DNA from 4 places in the Dorea sp. ICN-14282 genome. Region 4 is predicted to be linked to each of the others. Evidence: predicted binding sites of a transcription regulator. Region 4 holds the regulator's gene; each other region holds the start of a gene.
The links. The regulator HrcA, encoded in region 4, represses chaperone genes, less so after heat shock. The targets are predictions, from matches to a motif close to TGTTAGCACTCNNNNNNNNNGAGTGCTAACA.
Positions count from the first base shown of each region.

Region 1: the regulator HrcA is predicted to act here: its motif matches at 2,637-2,667, upstream of WKT00_RS04810 (co-chaperone GroES).
Region 2: the regulator HrcA is predicted to act here: its motif matches at 3,057-3,087, upstream of htpG (molecular chaperone HtpG).
Region 3: the regulator HrcA is predicted to act here: its motif matches at 2,163-2,193, upstream of WKT00_RS08875 (Hsp20/alpha crystallin family protein).

Region 1 is NZ_JBBKBH010000001.1:1,027,991-1,032,568, forward strand. It holds gene WKT00_RS04800 (DUF6106 family protein) at 10-501, opposite strand; gene groL (chaperonin GroEL) at 636-2,258, opposite strand; gene WKT00_RS04810 (co-chaperone GroES) at 2,320-2,604, opposite strand; gene WKT00_RS04815 (hypothetical protein) at 2,721-3,032, opposite strand; gene codY (GTP-sensing pleiotropic transcriptional regulator CodY) at 3,052-3,834, opposite strand; gene topA (type I DNA topoisomerase) at 3,915-4,578, opposite strand, start outside.
Region 2 is NZ_JBBKBH010000002.1:79,253-83,830, reverse strand. It holds gene WKT00_RS05660 (FtsX-like permease family protein) at 1-3,024, shown strand, start outside; gene htpG (molecular chaperone HtpG) at 3,179-4,578, shown strand, end outside.
Region 3 is NZ_JBBKBH010000003.1:58,284-62,861, reverse strand. It holds gene rnr (ribonuclease R) at 1-777, shown strand, start outside; gene smpB (SsrA-binding protein SmpB) at 764-1,234, shown strand; gene WKT00_RS08880 (hypothetical protein) at 1,295-1,531, shown strand; gene WKT00_RS08875 (Hsp20/alpha crystallin family protein) at 1,666-2,091, opposite strand; gene WKT00_RS08870 (DnaJ C-terminal domain-containing protein) at 2,219-3,148, opposite strand; RNA gene ssrA (transfer-messenger RNA) at 3,320-3,670, shown strand; partial or broken gene WKT00_RS08860 (ATP-binding cassette domain-containing protein) at 4,265-4,578, shown strand, end outside.
Region 4 is NZ_JBBKBH010000001.1:186,444-191,021, reverse strand. It holds gene dnaK (molecular chaperone DnaK) at 1-995, opposite strand, end outside; gene grpE (nucleotide exchange factor GrpE) at 1,049-1,678, opposite strand; gene hrcA (heat-inducible transcriptional repressor HrcA) at 1,730-2,773, opposite strand; gene WKT00_RS00865 (hypothetical protein) at 2,996-3,289, opposite strand; gene WKT00_RS00860 (ABC transporter ATP-binding protein) at 3,494-4,225, shown strand; gene WKT00_RS00855 (ABC transporter permease subunit) at 4,227-4,578, shown strand, end outside.

The DNA of each region.
Region 1 (4,578 bases), 840 kb from region 4:
TCTGCATTCTTACCGACGAATCACCTTTCTCGGCGCCATCATAGAATATCCTTCTATAATGGTATCATTCGGTTCAAAAATTACTTTCGTCATTTCTCCTTTATTCGTCACCACCAATACATAGCGTCTCGCCTGCTTATTTCCAGAGCTAAAGTCTTTGACCTTTACATTCTGGTACTGTCCAAGCTCCGATGCCCCTGCAGGCGCCAGCAATTCCACATCATTGATGGCCGCCGAAAACTTGCGCTTTCTTTTCGCTTTATTCAGAATAATATCGATATCCAACTCTCCATTTACATAGAGATATTCATATTCTACATTCATTCTTCGGAACAAAAAAACATCCAAAATAATCACCAGAACCGGCAGAATAATCCCCAATGGGAAGAAGAATACGATCACAATTGAAAGAAGCGTCAGAAGAATCAGTCCGATCTTTATCATCCGATCCTTTGCATCTGCTTTCTTTTTCACCAATTGTTCTGTATAATAGTCGCTCATTTCCTTTTCCTCCGCAATTCTTTCATACCAATGTGATTCTCATTATACCACATTTCAACTAAAAGAAAACTCCTCTTTCGAGGAGTTTTCAAATTCTTTAGAATTGTATCTGCAGGATCAACTCAAATGCTCTATTACATCATTCCCATTCCTGCTCCACCTGCCGGCATAGCCGGTGCATCTTCTTTAATGTTTGCAACAACAGACTCTGTTGTCAACAGTGTAGATGCTACACTTGTTGCGTTCTGCAATGCACTTCTTGTTACCTTTGCAGGATCCAGGATACCATATTCTACCATGTCTACATAGTTCTCCGTCAAGGCATCAAATCCGGTTCCCACTGGAGATTCTTTTACTTTGTTAATAATAACGGAGCCTTCCAGTCCTGCATTTGCAGCAATGTGGAACAGCGGAGCTTCCAGTGCTTTTAATACAACCTTCGCACCTGTCTTCTCATCTCCATCCAGTGTCTCTGCCAGTTTTGCAACCTCTTTTGCAACATGAATATAAGCAGATCCGCCTCCGGCGATGATTCCTTCCTCTACTGCTGCTCTTGTCGCATTCAGCGCATCTTCCATACGAAGTTTTGCTTCTTTCATCTCAGTCTCTGTAGCTGCTCCTACACGAATCACAGCAACACCACCTGCTAATTTTGCAAGTCTTTCCTGTAATTTTTCTCTGTCAAAATCAGATGTTGTCTCCTCAATCTGTGCTTTAATCTGAGCTACACGGTCAGAAATCTCTTTCTTGTCTCCCATACCGTCTACAATGACCGTATTTTCTTTCTGAACCTTCACAGATTTTGCACGTCCAAGCTGATCCAGTGTTGTCTCTTTTAAATCCATTCCCAATTCATCAGATACTACCTGACCACCTGTTAAAATTGCGATATCTTTCAGCATTTCTTTTCTTCTGTCACCGTATCCAGGAGCTTTTACAGCCACTACATTAAATGTTCCGCGCAGTTTATTCACGATCAGAGTAGTCAGCGCCTCTCCCTCGACATCCTCTGCAATGATCAGAAGTTTTGCACCTGACTGTACTACCTGCTCTAACAGAGGCAGAATTTCCTGAATATTGGAAATTTTCTTATCTGTAATCAAAATGTATGGATCATCCAAAACCGCTTCCATCTTATCCATGTCAGTAGCCATATATGCAGATACATATCCGCGGTCAAACTGCATACCTTCTACCAGATCCAGTTCCGTCTTCATCGTCTTGGACTCTTCAATTGTAATAACACCGTCGTTAGATACTTTTTCCATTGCATCTGCAACCATTTCTCCAACTTCTACGTCTCCTGCTGAAATTGCAGCAACCTTTGCGATCTGATCTTTTCCATTTACTTTACTGGACATTCCCGCAATTGCCTCTACTGCTTTTTCTGTTGCCTTTCTCATACCCTTGCGAAGAATGATCGGATTCGCTCCTGCTGCTAGGTTCTTCATTCCTTCATGTACCATAGACTGTGCCAAAACTGTTGCGGTTGTTGTTCCGTCACCTGCCACATCGTTGGTCTTAGATGCCACTTCTTTGATCAGCTGAGCACCCATATTTTCAAATGCATCTTCCAACTCAATTTCTTTTGCAATTGTCACACCATCATTGGTGATCAAAGGAGCTCCGAAAGATTTATCAAGAACCACATTACGTCCCTTTGGTCCAAGCGTTACTCTTACTGTATCTGCAAGCTGATTGACTCCAGCTTCCAACGCACTTCTTGCCTCTGCCCCATATTTAATTTCTTTTGCCATGATAATCTGCCTCCTAACTATATTCTATCCAATCTGCTACTCTTTTCCCGAAATCTTTCTTCTATTCGCATACTGCCAAGATATCATCCTGTTTTACGATAATGTATTCTTCGTCTTCAATTTCAACGGTCGTTCCTGCATATTTAGAATAAATAACGGTCTGGCCTTCTGTCACGTTCATCTTTACTTCTTTGCCATCAACTGTTCCACCTGGGCCAACAGCTACTACTTCTGCCTGCTGCGGTTTTTCTTTGGACTGTCCAGGAATTACAATTCCGGATTTTGTAGTCTCTTCTGCTACTAACTGTTTCAATACGACTCTGTCTCCCAATGGTACTAATTTCATATTTATTCCTCCTTAAATAATAACCTCTGGATTATTAGCACTCACAAAAAGAGAGTGCTAAAAGATTCTAGATATAAAATAGCACTCTCTCTGTATTTTGTCAACAGACTTTCTATTTAGTTTACAAGATTTTTATAAAATCCATTTTTGACATGAACTCTTATGACATTGCCCAATTTGTTCCAATACCGTTCTTCAATAACTCCCACACAGGAAACCTCTCCTTCCTGTGTATGAATCCTGCATTCATAGATCCCGTCCAGAGAAAATACCGGAAGCTTTGCCTCCCCTGACAATAAATATATGTCTTCTTCCTCTGGATTATACGTGATTACACTACAATAATAGGTCGTTTCATCATAATAGCCATCTTTCAGAATCATCCGCTGCATCCGGACTTCTGCCTGGCACTCTTCATACATAGCCATCTTTCCTTCTCTGCGCTCTTTACTTTATGCGTTCTGCCTTAATATGCTCCAGTTCGGTAAACACGTAATCGTTTACGACCTTAATATAAGTTCCCTTCATACCAGAAGAACGGGACTCAATTACGCCAGCACTTTCAAATTTACGCAGTGCATTTACAATCACAGACCTTGTAATTCCTACCCTGTCTGCGATCTTACTTGCCACCAGAATTCCCTCTGTTCCATCCAACTCATCAAAAATATGGATGATTGCTTCCAATTCCGAATAGGACAAAGTACTAATTGCAGACTGAACAATATGCTCTTTTCTTGTCTCCTCTGCACTTTCTTCATTAACGGAGCGAAGCATTTCCAAACCGACAACCGTCGTTCCGTACTCGCTTAAGATAATATCATCAATCTCATACATCTCTCCGGATTTATAAAGGAACAGGGTTCCAAGACGTTCTCCCGCAATATCAATCGGCGTAATAATGGCCTGATATCCCCGCACTGCATCCGCTGAAAATCCGAGTGTTTCAAGATTGACATTTTCTTTTGTGGAGAGAATACTAAGAAGACGCTCATTCAGCATCTCATCAATATGTTTTCCCACTTCCCGCTCAATTAACTCTGTAATGTACGGCACATCGCTGCACTTGCTGCCGCCAAGCACTTTTCCTTTCTTACTAACCACCAGCACATTAGAGTTCAAAATCTCTGTCAGCACCTCGCAGATATCATTGAACACAACCTTGCTGGAATTGTTATTGTGCAGTAATTTGTTGATTTTTCTTGTTTTGTCTAATAATTGCACGCTCATTGAAATTCCTCCATTCTTGAATGTTATATTAACATATAATTCATCAACATTCAATGAATTTTCAAAATATTCTTTCTCTTTTATTTATTTTCTACATAACCGCACTGTTCATCTGAACACAGCAGCTTATTTCCTTTTTCTACCATGTAACTTCCACATTTTGGACACTTCTTAACAGATGGCTTCTGCCAGGACATAAATTCACATTCCGGATTATCTTCGCATCCATAGTACTTTCTACCCTTCTTCGTCTTGCGAACCACCACGTCTTTGCCACATACCGGACAAGCCACTCCGATCTTCTCCAGATATGGCTTGGTATTTCTGCACTCCGGAAATCCCGGACAGGCCAGGAACTTTCCATGGGGTCCGTACTTGATCACCATATTGCGTCCACATTGATCACAGATGACATCAGTCACCTCGTCTTCAATCTTAACTTCTTCCAGCTCTTTTTCCGCCATCTCTACTGCCTGCATCAAATCTGGATAAAAGTTCTCAATAATCGTCTTCCACTTTACCTGACCCTCGGCCACACCATCCAAAAGGCTTTCCATATTTGCGGTAAAATTCACATCTACAATACTCGGGAAGGACTGTTTCATAATATTGTTTACCACTTCGCCGATTTCCGTCAAATAAAGGTTTTTATTTTCTTTTGCCACATATCGTCTTGCGATAATGGTGGAAATCGTCGGAGCATACGTACTTGGACGTCCAATCCCCAGTTCCTCCAAAGTCTTG
Region 2 (4,578 bases), on a different contig from region 4:
AGCACAACAGGAGAGAATCAGCAGGTTCTTCATGTCATGTCCTTGCAGGAGAAGATGAATCAGGTGACCGTCAGTGAGGGAAGACTTCCGAAGAAAGCGGGGGAGTGTCTGGCTGATGATGAAATGGGATATGAGATTGGGGATATCATTAAGCTGGAATCAGGAACGGATGCACCGGTGTCTGATACACTGAAAGAGGAAGAGTTAACGGTAGTGGGACTTGGGAACAGTCCCTGCTATATTTCTTTTGGCAGAGGCAGTACCACGATTGGAACTGGAAGCATAGATGGCTTTTTGGTGGTGCCGGATAGTACGTTTGTACTAGAGGTTTATACAGAAGCCTATCTTCAAGTAGAGGAAGCCAGAGAACTGACTGCTTACACCGATGCTTATGATGAGCGGGTAGAGGAGGTAATGGAGAAAGTAGAAGCCATTACGAAAGAGCGGGGACAGATTCGCAGGCAGGAATTGGTGGATGAAGTCAATGAGGCCATCACGGAGGCGAAGGAGGAACTGGAGGCCGGAAGAACAGAAGCAGAGACAACTCTTGCAGATGCCGAGGCGCAGATTGCAAGCGGGGAAAGCCAGATTGCAGCGGCGGGAGCGGAGATTCAAAGCGGAAAGAGTCAGATTACCGCTGCCCGATCGACGCTGGAGGCAAAGCAGCAGGAGATAAAAGAAGCAAAGGCGCAGTATGACGCGGGTATACTGGAATGGAGTAATGGAAAGACCGCGTATGATCAGGCAGAGGCCGCTTTTTTGCAAAAGAAAGCGGAGACGGAGCCGCTTTTGGAGGCGGCAAGAGCACAGGTGACGGAGCTGGAGGGACGGATTCAGACGCTGCAGGGACAGTTGTCCGGTGTACAGGAAGCAATAAGGCCTCTGGAGGAAAAAGAAGCTTCCGGGACTCTTACTTCAGATGAAGAAAAGCTTCTGGAAGGCTTGCGGATGCAGGAAAGTACGTTAGAGGGAGCGATTACTGAAGCCCAGAACGGATATAACACGTTAAATGCAAAAGTGACAGCTGGGCAGCAGGAATTAGACGCGGCGTCGGCGCAGCTTGCAGGAGTGAAAGCGGCATTGGATGCATCGCAGGCTCAGCTTGCGACGGCGTACAGTCAGATTCAATCCGGCCAGAGTCAGATTCAGGCGGGATATGCAGAGCTTGGAAGTAAGGAAAAGGAACTGGCATCTGGGGAGACAGAGCTTTTGGCGTCTCAGGAAGAGCTTTCGGAAGCGAAGAGAAAAGCGGAGGAAGGGCGCATAAAGGCAGAGGAAGAGCTTGCAGAAGGGGAACAAAAGATTGCTGATTCAGAGGCGGAAGTTCAGAAGATTGAACTTCCTAAATGGTATCTTACCGATCGCAGTTCCCTTCCGGAATTCGCAGGATATGGGGAGAATGCAGACAGAATGCGGGCGATCGGAAAGGTGTTTCCGGTGATCTTCTTTTTGGTGGCAGCGCTGATAAGCTTGACTAGTATGACTCGTATGGTGGAAGAACAGAGAACGCAGATCGGAACCATGAAGGCACTGGGATATGGGAAATTTACGATTGCGTCTAAGTATTTGGGTTATGCTCTGCTGGCATCAGCAGGAGGAAGTGTGATCGGTGTTCTCGTAGGAGAGAAGGTTCTTCCTTATATCATTATCTATGCCTATGGAATTATGTATCACCATATTCCGGAAATATTAGTACCGTATCATGTGGGATATGCGTTGGCGGCCTCCTTTGTGGCAATTGCGTGTACGTTAGGAGCGACAATGTTGTCTTGTTATCGGGAAATGGGAGCGCAGCCAGCAGTGCTGATGCGTCCGCCGGCGCCTAAGAACGGGAAAAGGGTGCTGTTAGAGAGAGTTGGATTTATCTGGAAACATTTAAGCTTCATCTGGAAATCAACAGTACGCAACTTGATGCGATATAAAAAGCGGTTCTTTATGACGATTTTTGGAATTGGCGGCTGTATGGCGCTGATGCTGGTTGGATTTGGACTTCGAGATTCCATTTTTGAGATTGCAGACCTTCAGTATGCACAGATTCAGACCTATGACGGAAGTATTTTCCCGGAAGAAGATTTGACAGAAGCAGAAGAAGCCGAACTGGAGAAGTCCCTTTCCAAAGACCCGGATGTCAGTCGTTTTATGAACGCAACAATGATGAATGTAACACTGAAGCATGGTGAGAAAGAACGAGATGCGTACCAGTGTGTATTTGCGGATCCGGGAGAGGTAGAGAAATACGTGAATTTCCGAGATCGGAGAACGAAGAAAGCTTATGAATTGACGGACGAAGGCGTAATTTTAAGTGAAAAAACGGCGAAGCTTCTTAACGTGGAAGCGGGTCAAAAGATCGAGATTAAGGATGAGGCGGCAGGAAATCCCAAAGTGAAGGTAACGGCCATCTGTGAAAACTATATGGGACATTATATTTACTTTACGCCTGCATGCTATGAGAAGGTCTATGGAAGAATCCCTGAGTATAACTGCCTGTTGTTCGCGGCAAAGGATTCCTGTACAAAAGAGGAGCTTGAGAAGGCGGGCGAGGATATCTTAGCAAGGGATGAGGTACTTAGTGTCAGCTATATGCATGAGATTGAGAAGCAGTTAAATGAGATGTTAAAGAGCTTGAATCTGGTGATTGTGGTGCTCATTATTTCAGCGGGAATGCTGGCCTTTGTGGTGCTCTATAATCTGAACAATATTAATATAGCAGAGCGGCAGAGAGAACTGGCGACACTGAAGGTTTTGGGCTTTTATGATAAGGAAGTTGGTGCATATGTATACCGGGAGAATATTCTGCTGACTTTCATCGGTGCGCTGGTAGGAGCTGGACTTGGAAGGATTCTGCATCTTTTCATTATTCAGACGGTAGAGGTAGATGCAGCAATGTTTGGAAGAAATATCAATCCGCCGAGTTATTTGTACAGTTTGTTGTTTACCATTGCATTTTCGTTGATTGTAAATGGAGTCATGTACTTTAAGCTGAAGAAGATTGATATGGTAGAGTCCTTAAAGAGCATCGAATAGAGTTTATAAAAATTTTATAGTTTTCATTCAATTATTAGCACTCTTTGATAAAGAGTGCTAATTTTGTGTTGACTTTTAGGCGGACGCGTATTATCATATCCATTAGATAAAAAGGCGGAAGGTTCGCCTTAATATAAAAATAGGAGTGATAAATATGGCAGCAAAAAAGGGTAGTTTATCAATCAGTAGCGAGAATATATTTCCAATTATTAAGAAATGGGTGTATTCCGATCATGACATCTTTATTCGTGAGATGATTTCCAATGGATGTGATGCGATTACCAAGTTGAAGAAACTGGATATGATGGGAGAGTATCAGATTCCGGACGATTATAAAGCATCCATTCAGGTTGTAGTAAATCCGGAAGAAAAGACATTGAAATTTATTGATACCGGATTGGGAATGACTGCGGATGAGGTTGAAGAATATATTACACAGATTGCATTTTCCGGCGCAACACAGTTTTTGGAGAAATATAAAGATAAAACAACAGAAGACGATATGATCGGTCACTTTGGACTGGGATTCTACTCTGCATTTATGGTAGCAGATGAGGTTCATATTGACACCCTGTCTTATAAAGATGGAGCGACAGCGGTACACTGGGTCAGCAACGGGGGTACCGAGTATGAGATGGAGGATGGAACCAAAGAAGGGGTAGGTACGGAGATTACCCTGTATCTGAATGAGGACAGCATTGAATTTGCGAATGAATACCGTGTTCGAGAGGTATTGGAGAAATATTGTTCCTTCATGCCTGTAGAGATTTTCTTAAGTAATGCGAATGCAGAGCCGGAGTACGAGACCATCGACGAGGCAGATTTAAAAGAGGATGACGAGGTGATCGAGCACATCCACGAAGATGCCAAGATGGAAGAAAAAGAAAATGAAAATGGCGAAAAAGAGATGGTAGAAGTTTCTCCTGCCAAGGAAAAGGTGAAGATTAAGAAGCGCCCGGTATCTATCAGCGACGTTCATCCACTGTGGGCAAAACACCCGAATGAGTGCAGTGATGAAGATTATCAGGAATTCTACCGCAAGGTATTCTTAGACTACAAGGAGCCATTATTCTGGATTCATCTGAATATGGATTATCCATTTAACCTGAAGGGAATCCTGTACTTCCCAAGAATCAACACAGAATATGATTCCATTGAGGGAACGATCAAATTATATAACAATCAAGTATTTATCGCAGACAATATTAAGGAAGTGATTCCTGAGTTCCTGATGGTATTAAAGGGTGTCATTGACTGTCCGGATCTTCCATTGAACGTATCAAGAAGTGCGCTTCAGAACGATGGATTTGTGACAAAGATTGCAGATTATATTGCAAAGAAAGTTTCCGATAAATTGTCTGGTATGTGTAAGACCAAACGGGAAGAATATGAGAAATATTGGGATAATATCAGTCCATTCATCAAATTCGGCTGCTTAAAAGATGAAAAGTTTTGCGATAAGATGAAAGATGCAATCCTGTTCAAGAATTTGGATTCTAAGTATCTGACGCTGAAAGACTGTATCGAGGAAAATGGCGGAGAAACCGTAGAGCC
Region 3 (4,578 bases), on a different contig from region 4:
GCGGAGGATTATTACTGGCAGGAACTGCCGTTTGTCTACCGTACCCATGAGGCTCCGGACGAAGAAAAAATCCGTACGCTGGCGACATTTATCAATAACTTTGGCTATTCTATGCATGTGGGAGCGAATGAGGTGCGTCCGAAAGAGATCCAGAAACTCCTTGCAAAAGTAGAAGGAAGCCCACAGGAAGCGATGATCAGTAGACTGGCGCTTCGGTCTATGAAGCAGGCAAAGTATACGCCGGAGAACAGCGGACACTTTGGGCTTGCAGCGGCGTATTATACGCATTTTACTTCCCCAATCAGAAGATATCCGGATCTTCAGATTCATCGAATTATTAAAGATAATATTCGGGGAAGGATGCAGGAAGAAAAGATTGTGCACTATGATAAGATTCTGCCGGAGGTGACGAAGCACGCAAGCGAGATGGAGAGGCGCGCAGAAGAGGCAGAAAGAGAGACGGTGAAGCTGAAAAAAGTAGAATATATGCAGCAGCATTTAGGCGAGATCTTCGAGGGGGTTATCTCTAGCATTACCAAGTGGGGGATGTATGTAGAGCTGCCCAATACGGTAGAGGGACTGGTGCATGTGGCAAATATGCGGGATGATCATTATGAGTATGATGAAAATCGATATGAACTGATAGGAGCACATACGAATAAAGTATATAAGCTGGGGCAAAGAATTTGGATACAGGTAACTGGCGCAGATCGGCTGCTTCGCACGATTGATTTTGAGATTGCAGAGGAAGGGGAAGAGGAAGATGGCAAAGAGTAATGGGAAAATGATAGCAAATAATAAGAAAGCGTACCATGATTATTTTATTCTTGATACCTATGAGACGGGCATTGCCCTTAGCGGGACAGAGGTAAAATCTCTTCGTATGGGGAAATGCAGTATCAAGGAGTCCTTTATCCGTGTAGAGAATGGAGAAGTGTACATTTATGGAATGCATATCAGCCCATACGAAAAAGGAAATATTTTCAACAAAGACCCTCTGCGGGTCAGAAAACTTCTTCTGCATAAGCAGGAGATCAATAAACTGATCGGCAAGACGAAGGAAAAGGGAATGGCAATCGTCCCTTTGAAGGTGTATTTTAAAGGAAGCTTGGTGAAGGTAGAGATTGGTCTCGCAAAAGGAAAGAAGTTATATGATAAGCGCCAGGATATTGCGAAGAAGGATCAGAAACGAGAGGCGCAGAGGGACTTTAAAGTAAGAAACTTAAGTGTATAAGCGATGGAAGAAGTAAGAATACGGTTGGAATGTTGAAAGGGCTGTGGAAAGGAGATACATATGGTACCTGTAAAAAAAGAGGAATTAAGGAAGTTGGTTACACAGACTACTGTGGAGATTTATGAGGAATTGACGCCTCAGTTGATTCAGCTGATTGATCAGACGAAGCATGATGAATCCCTGACAGAGGCTCAGAAGCAGGATGAGATTTCCCTTCATATGATGGGGTATGTGAAATCCTGTACTAATGAGATTATCATAGAGGTTTTGGCAGAAATACTGGGGCTTGAAGATTAGAAAGCTCGGTCAAAAGACATAGAAGAAGGACTTCTCATATAGAGAGGTCCTTTTGTGATTTTATGTCTGTATAAGGAAGGGGGAGAATTCTCCCCCGATAGTAGAATGGGAGTCAAATCCCGTTATGGTGAAGATTACTCAATGGTAATCAGCTTTGGCTGTTCTTCCTGTTTTTCAACTTCTTTCGGGAAACAAAGCTTTAAAACTCCGTCTGAGAAAGAGGCCTTGATATCTTCCTGGGTTAAATCATCGCCTACATAGAAGCTTCTGTTGCAAGTGCCGGTATAGCGTTCTTTGTGTACGCAGTTTCCTTTGCTGTCCTTTTCTTCTTTGGTCTCATTCTTGTGAGCAGTGATCGTTAGGTAACCATCCTTTAAGTCTGCTTTGATATCAGCTTTGTTATATCCTGGAAGTTCCATCTCTACCAGGTAGTTTCTATCCTTTTCGTGGATATCCGTCTTCATAATCTGGGAAGATGAACGGTCGTAAGAACGTGTGAAGAACGGGTCGTTGAACATGTCATCAAATAAATTATTAAATCCTCTGTTTGCAAGTAACATAAGTCATTCCTCCTTAAAAAATGTATCTATGTGAATTGTTTTATTTGTTATATATATTATATAACACTTATTGTTAGCAAAGTCAACACGTGAGTGCTAAAAAATAAAAATTTTTTTATGCCGCGGGTCAGGCGGCATTTCCGTGATGGCTTTGATGACAGAGCTGTTCATATTCTTTGAGCTTCTGTCTGGCTTCCGGCGTCAGGTATTTTGGCACCTGAATTTGCACGGTGACGTACTGATCTCCGAGGATAGAAGGATTCTTCATAGAGACGATACCTTTTCCTTTTAGGCGGATCTGGCAGCCGGACTGAATACCCGCATGAATTTTACAGATCACGTCGCCATGGATGGTCTGTACCCTTGCTTCTCCGCCGAAGACTGCGGTAGTGTAGGGGATCTGGAGCGTTGTGTAGAGGTCCGTTCCCTTTCGCTCATAGCCAGATTTGGAGCCCGCGGTTATATGAAGAAGCAGATCGCCATTTTCATCTCCGCCGGTTCCAAGGGAGCCTTTTCCACGAAGCCGGATGGTATTTCCGGTGTCGATTCCGGCAGGGATATGAACCTTCAGTGATTGAGCTTGACTATTATCATCGGTAAGTGTAATGATTTTGTCACCGCCAAATGCAGCTTCTTCAAAGGTTATGTGAAGGTTGGCCTGAATATCAGCCCCCTTTCTGGCGAAGGCTCGACCGTTCTGTTGCCTCTTCTGGTAGAAGAAATTGCCAAAGATGTCTCCGAAGATATCATCCATATTTCCATTTTCAAAATGATATTCGTAGAAACCGTTGTTCCCGGAGCTGTTCGCTTGTTCGGTGGATGAGTTTCCATCGAAGGCAGCGTGACCGAATTGATCGTAGAGCTTCCTTTTTTCGGGATCGCTTAAGATGGAATAGGCCTCGGTTATCTCTTTAAATTTTTGTTCAGCCCTTGTGTTCCCAGCATTGGTATCCGGGTGGTACTGCTTGGCCAACCGTCGATACGCTTTTTTGATAGTTGCATCATCAGCAGTCTTTGAAATTCCAAGTGTATTATAATAATCTTCTTTTTGTGACATAGAGCTCACCTCCTAGCAGTAAATCTTTGTTTTTAAATTGTAATAACTGTTCTATAAGAAATATAACACTTGGAAAAATAGGAGTCAAGAGAAGAAGAAAAAATAGACGGATAACTTGACAAAGGTGGCAGGCATTCCTATAATAGGAGTTACCCTTGAAAAAGAGATTCAGGGCTTGTACTGGTTTCGACGGGGGTCTGGAAGTTGGAGAAGCCATCCGTAGCGGGACACTACGTTAAAAGTTTCAATTAAATATAAACGCAGACAATAGAGAATTAGCGTACGCAGCCTAATTAGGCCGCAGTCGGCCCCGGATTATCCGCTGTTCGGGTTACCGGCTTCAAACAGGCGGAGCACTTCGTTCTCAAAGCTTTGAGAGGATGGAAGAATTTATGAAGCTACTGAAATCCGTAACCTGTCGTTAGGTGACGGATGGAGGGAATGTTAATATAGCGACTGTGATGGGAGATGCTCTGGTGGATGGGCTTTCGGACGCGGGTTCAACTCCCGCCAGGTCCATTTCTGAATGGAAGAAGTTAAAGAACGCTGTAAACAGAAGGTTTACAGCGTTCTTTTTGTCTGCGAATCTGAAAGGACAGGATCTTTACAGATATTTATTCGATTTTAATGTTCGGTGTTTCCAGCAGACGAATGACATCGGGAAATGAAAATCTTGCAGCTTTCATCTGATTGTTGTGGATATCTATGACATACCCCTTTGCGTCACGAAAGTCTGCTTTTTGGAGATTGCACTTGAAGAACTGTGTGCCTTCCAGGCGGTAGTTCTTGAAATCGCTGTCTAATAGTTGCTTTTTTATAAAAAGCAAATTCTCTTGACATATAGTGAGTATGTGATAAACTACAGGTATTAAATGAAAGGGCACGATTGTGTAGGGTGAGAAGATGATTATTAGATAATTTATTTTAAGTGAAACGCAAAATATGATAAGAATGCTGCATTAGTGGCTTTGTTTGTGTACGCTTAAATAAGTTGTCTTTCGTCAAATTACTTATCCAAATGGACAGGTGCTCTATACCCTTTTATTTTTGATATGTTGATGTAAGGCTTTTTTGCGTATGCAAAAAGCCTTTTTCAATGTAAAGGGGGATGATATGATGTCGATGATTCGTGTTGAGAATCTTACGTTTTCGTATCCGTCAAGCTATGACGAGATTTTTAAGGATGTAAGTTTTACCATTGATTCTGATTGGAAACTTGGTTTTGTTGGGCGTAATGGAAGAGGGAAAACTACTTTTATGAAGCTGCTTCTTGGGAAATATGAATATAGAGGCAATATTATAAGCTCTGTTGAATTTGATTATTTTCCGTTTGAGGTTGCAGATAAAACACAATTGACGGAAGATGTTTTGTGGGGAATCTGTCCATTGGTCCAAGAGTGGGAATTTATAAAGGAATTATCTTATTTAAA
Region 4 (4,578 bases):
GGCTCTTTTCCAGTAAGACGTTTTACTTCTTCCTGTACTGCCGGAATACGTGTAGATCCTCCAACCAAAAGTACCTGACCAAGCTCGGAAGCTGTAATTCCAGCATCAGAAAGCGCTCTTGTTACAGGCTCAGATGTCTTTAATACCAGATCATGTGTCAGTTCATCAAATTTTGCTCTCGTAAGGTTCATATCAAAATGTTTTGGACCTTCTGCTGTTGCAGTGATGAATGGAAGGTTAATGTTCGTTGTAGTTGCGGAAGAAAGTTCTTTTTTCGCTTTCTCTGCTGCTTCTCTTAATCTCTGAAGAGCCATCTTATCAGTAGACAAGTCTACACCTTCCTGTTTTTTAAACTCTGCGATCATGTAATCTGTAATCTTCTGGTCAAAGTCATCTCCACCAAGTTTGTTATTACCTGCTGTAGATAATACTTCGATAACACCATCTCCAATTTCGATAACAGATACGTCGAAGGTACCTCCACCCAAGTCGTATACCATGATCTTCTGCTCTTTCTCATTATCCAGTCCATATGCAAGCGCTGCTGCTGTAGGCTCATTGATGATACGCTTTACATCAAGACCTGCGATCTTACCTGCATCCTTGGTTGCCTGACGCTGAGCGTCGTTAAAGTAAGCCGGTACTGTAATAACTGCTTCTGTTACTTTCTCTCCCAAGTAAGCTTCTGCATCTGCCTTTAACTTCTGAAGTGTCATTGCAGAAATTTCCTGTGGGGAATATTTCTTATCATCAATTGTTACTCTGAAATCAGAACCCATCTCTCTTTTAATAGAAGAAATGGTTCTCTCTGCGTTCGTAACTGCCTGACGTTTTGCAGGCTCTCCTACTAGACGCTCTCCGGTCTTTGTAAATGCTACAACAGATGGTGTCGTTCTTGCACCTTCTGTATTTGCGATTACGGTCGGCTGTCCACCTTCCATAACGGCTACACAACTATTTGTGGTTCCTAAGTCAATACCTATGATTTTACCCATGATGTTTTCCTCCTATTTTATACTATTGTTCCATATACTACTGTTTTGGAAATTTAGTTTGCTACCTTTACCATACTGTGTCTCACAATAGAGTCACGGTAGGCGTACCCTTTCTGGAACTCCTCTGTGACAATATTCTCACCAAAGTTCTCGTCTTCCACGTGCATCACTGCATTGTGAAATTCCGGGTCAAATTCTTTCCCGACTGCCTCGATCGGTTTTACTCCAACCTCTTCCAATGTCGTCATCAGCTGTTTATACACCATCTCCATTCCCTGAACGAAAGGATTTTCCTTTTCCTCTTCCCCGACTGCACCCAGTCCGCGTTCAAAGTTATCAACGACTGGAAGGATCTTATCTATGATATCTTTCGCACCTACTTCGTACATATGAGATTTTTCTTTCTCCGTACGCTTGCGGAAGTTATCAAACTCTGCCATCTGACGGGTAAGTCGATCCGTCAGTTCCTCGATCTTCTCATCTTTTTTATCTTTCTTATTCTTTTTGCCAAACAGTTTTTTGCCGGACTCTTTGGAATCTTCCGTCTCTTTTTGGCCTTCTTCGGTATCTTCGGTATTTTCTGCGTCTTCAGAAGCAACTTCATCTGCCGCTTTCTCATCCTCGGAAGGAGCTCCTGACGCTTCGGCTGCTTTTTTTGCTTCTTCCACAGCTTCTTTTACCATTTCCTCCTGGCTTTTTTCCTGATTGTTTTCCAAGGGTACATCCACCTTTCTTTATTCTTTCTTATGAAACATCTGATCCAGTTCATTCTGAAGACGCTTCATAGACTTTAATACATGTTCATAATCCATTCGCTTCGGCCCGATAATTCCGATGGTTCCCTTCATGCCGTCTCCCAGTTCATAGGTTGCGGTCACTACGCTGCAGTCTTTCATGGTCTGAACCGGCGTCTCATTTCCGATATAAACCTGAATTCCTGTATTGTCCTCCTGCGAAAGGGTCTGTGTTACCAGCTCTGTAAGCTGCTGTTTTTCCTCAAATGCACTGATGATCTCCTGGGCGCTCTGCTTATCGGAAAGCTCCGGATATTTGAAAATATTCGTCGCGCCGCTGGTGTAAATCTGCATATCTTCATCAACCTGTATCGCGTCTGCCACTGCATCAAGTACATTTCCAACCACCTCACTGTGAATACCGGCCTGTTCCTTTAATCTGGCAATCAAACCCAGATTAATCTCTTCAATCGGCATCCCGGTCAGTGTTGTATTCAGAAGCATATTCAGCTTTAACAGGTTTTCATTGCTGATTGGCTCTGCAATATTAATAATCTTATTCTTAATCACATTGCCGTCCAGCACGATGACCGCAATCACCTGCTCTGCATCCACCATGGAAAGCTGGATGAATTTCAGCTTGTTGGCATTGACCATCGGTGTTGATACCATAGTCGCATAATTCGTACTGTTAGCCAGCACACGCGCCGCCTGCTTTAACAGCTGTTCCATCTTGTCTACCTTCTGGAGCATCTGCTCCTGCATCTCGCTAAGCTCCTGTTCTTTCTCCTGCATCAGCATATCAACATACAACCGATAGCCCTTGTCCGAAGGGATACGTCCCGCCGACGTATGAGGCTGAATGATATATCCCATCTCTTCTAAGTCGGCCATCTCATTACGGATCGTTGCAGAACTCAAATTCAAATCTGTATACTTGGAGATCGTTCTGGAACCAACCGGCTCTCCGGTCTCTAAATAAGTCTGAATAATCGCATGAAGAATCTTTAACTTCCGATCGCCAAGACTTTGTTCTGATACCATCAATCCTCCTCCTTTCGGCTTTTGTAGGTTATTAGCACTCTTTTATTTTGAGTGCTAACATCTTTCGATTATTAATGTAGCACTACGTTTTTCATTTGTCAACCGTGTTTATACAAATTTTATCAATTTAACCCACCATTTAAATGCTATCCGTCTTTGTCTTTCTATAAAAAAGACCCTGTACCTTTTTCTCAGATACAGAGCCTTCTCTTTTCTTATTTTTTAGCTTAATTCTACCTTCTGTGCCTCTTCTGATTTAAACTCATTCTCAAGATCGTAGATATTATGACCTGTGGACTCTCCTAATACTTTGCCTTCCAGAGAATAGCAGCGAATAAATCTTTTCACATCGATACTGGACCAATGTTCCACATCCCATGTAAGATATCCGTCTTCATCAGACTTTTTCTCCTTCAAATAGAGATCCACCTGACGGCCGTTTCTCATCAGCTCAATCAGTCCCTTTGTCCCCTCTACTTCCACTTCTTCTTTGTTTACCGTATCGTATACTTTCATTTGGGTTCCCTCCTGTAACACGCATTCTAGGCCGGATTCACTTCCGCCTCGTTCTTCTGTGTCTCATTATACCCCTTTGCCGCGCAAAAGGAAAGTCTGAAATCACTTTCCTCTGCCCAAATTTCCTCTTGACAAATAAATCTTCCAGTTATATGATTGTATCAACTAAATAATACAACAGAACAATAATACAGGAGGTAACCTATGAGTGTTATTTTAAGAACGAATCATCTGACCAAGCGCTATGGTCACCGAACCGTTGTAGACAATCTGTCCATGACGATACACGAAGGAGATATTTATGGTTTTATCGGGAAGAACGGAGCCGGAAAGACAACTTTAATCCGTATGATTACCGGTCTTGCCGCTCCAAGCGACGGTAACCTTCTTCTATTTGGCAGTTCTAATCTTCTGGAAGGAAGAAAGCAGATTGGAACCGTCATCGAATCACCTGCGCTCTATCCGGGCATGACTGCCAGAGAGAATCTAATCACCCAATGCAAACTGCAGGGGGTAACAGATGAATCCCAGGCTGATTCCATCCTGACTTTAATCGGACTTTCGGATACCGGCAAAAAAAAGGTCAAAGATTTCTCACTGGGAATGCGTCAGCGCCTTGCCATCGGTCTTTCTCTCGTCGGCAACCCGAAGCTCCTTGTACTGGATGAACCAATTAACGGACTGGATCCGGAAGGCATCAAAGAAATCCGTGATCTGATCTTAAAGCTCAATCACGACCGCAACATCACTGTACTGATCTCTTCTCACATTTTAGGGGAGTTATCAAGACTTGCTACCCGCTACGGCATCATACACCGTGGACGTCTGATTGAAGAATTTACAGAAACCCAGCTCTTTGAACGCTGCCATACCAAGGACGGCAAAGCAGAGATGGATTTGGAAGAATACTTTTTAAATGCAATTGGAGGAAAATAGAATGATTCATATTATAAGAAGTGATTTTTATAAATTAAAGAAAGCCCGTTACTTTTGGATCTGCCTGATGGCCAGCATTCTGCTGGCAGTCGTCACCATCTTCATCCTGGACTTTACCTACAAAGTGGCAGGCGAACAGATGAAAGCTTCGATGGCTTCACAGGAACAGGCTCTGCAGGAAAATGGCTTTAATATTTCCACCGATGGCGTCCCTTCAAGCTATGAGGAATTGACTGCTTCCAGTCAGATGGTCAGCTTTTTCGCTGGAAATACACCACTGATCCTTGCCATCTTAATCTCCCTGTTTGTGGGCAGTGAATTTAACAATGGCACCATCAAAAATATGGTGTCCA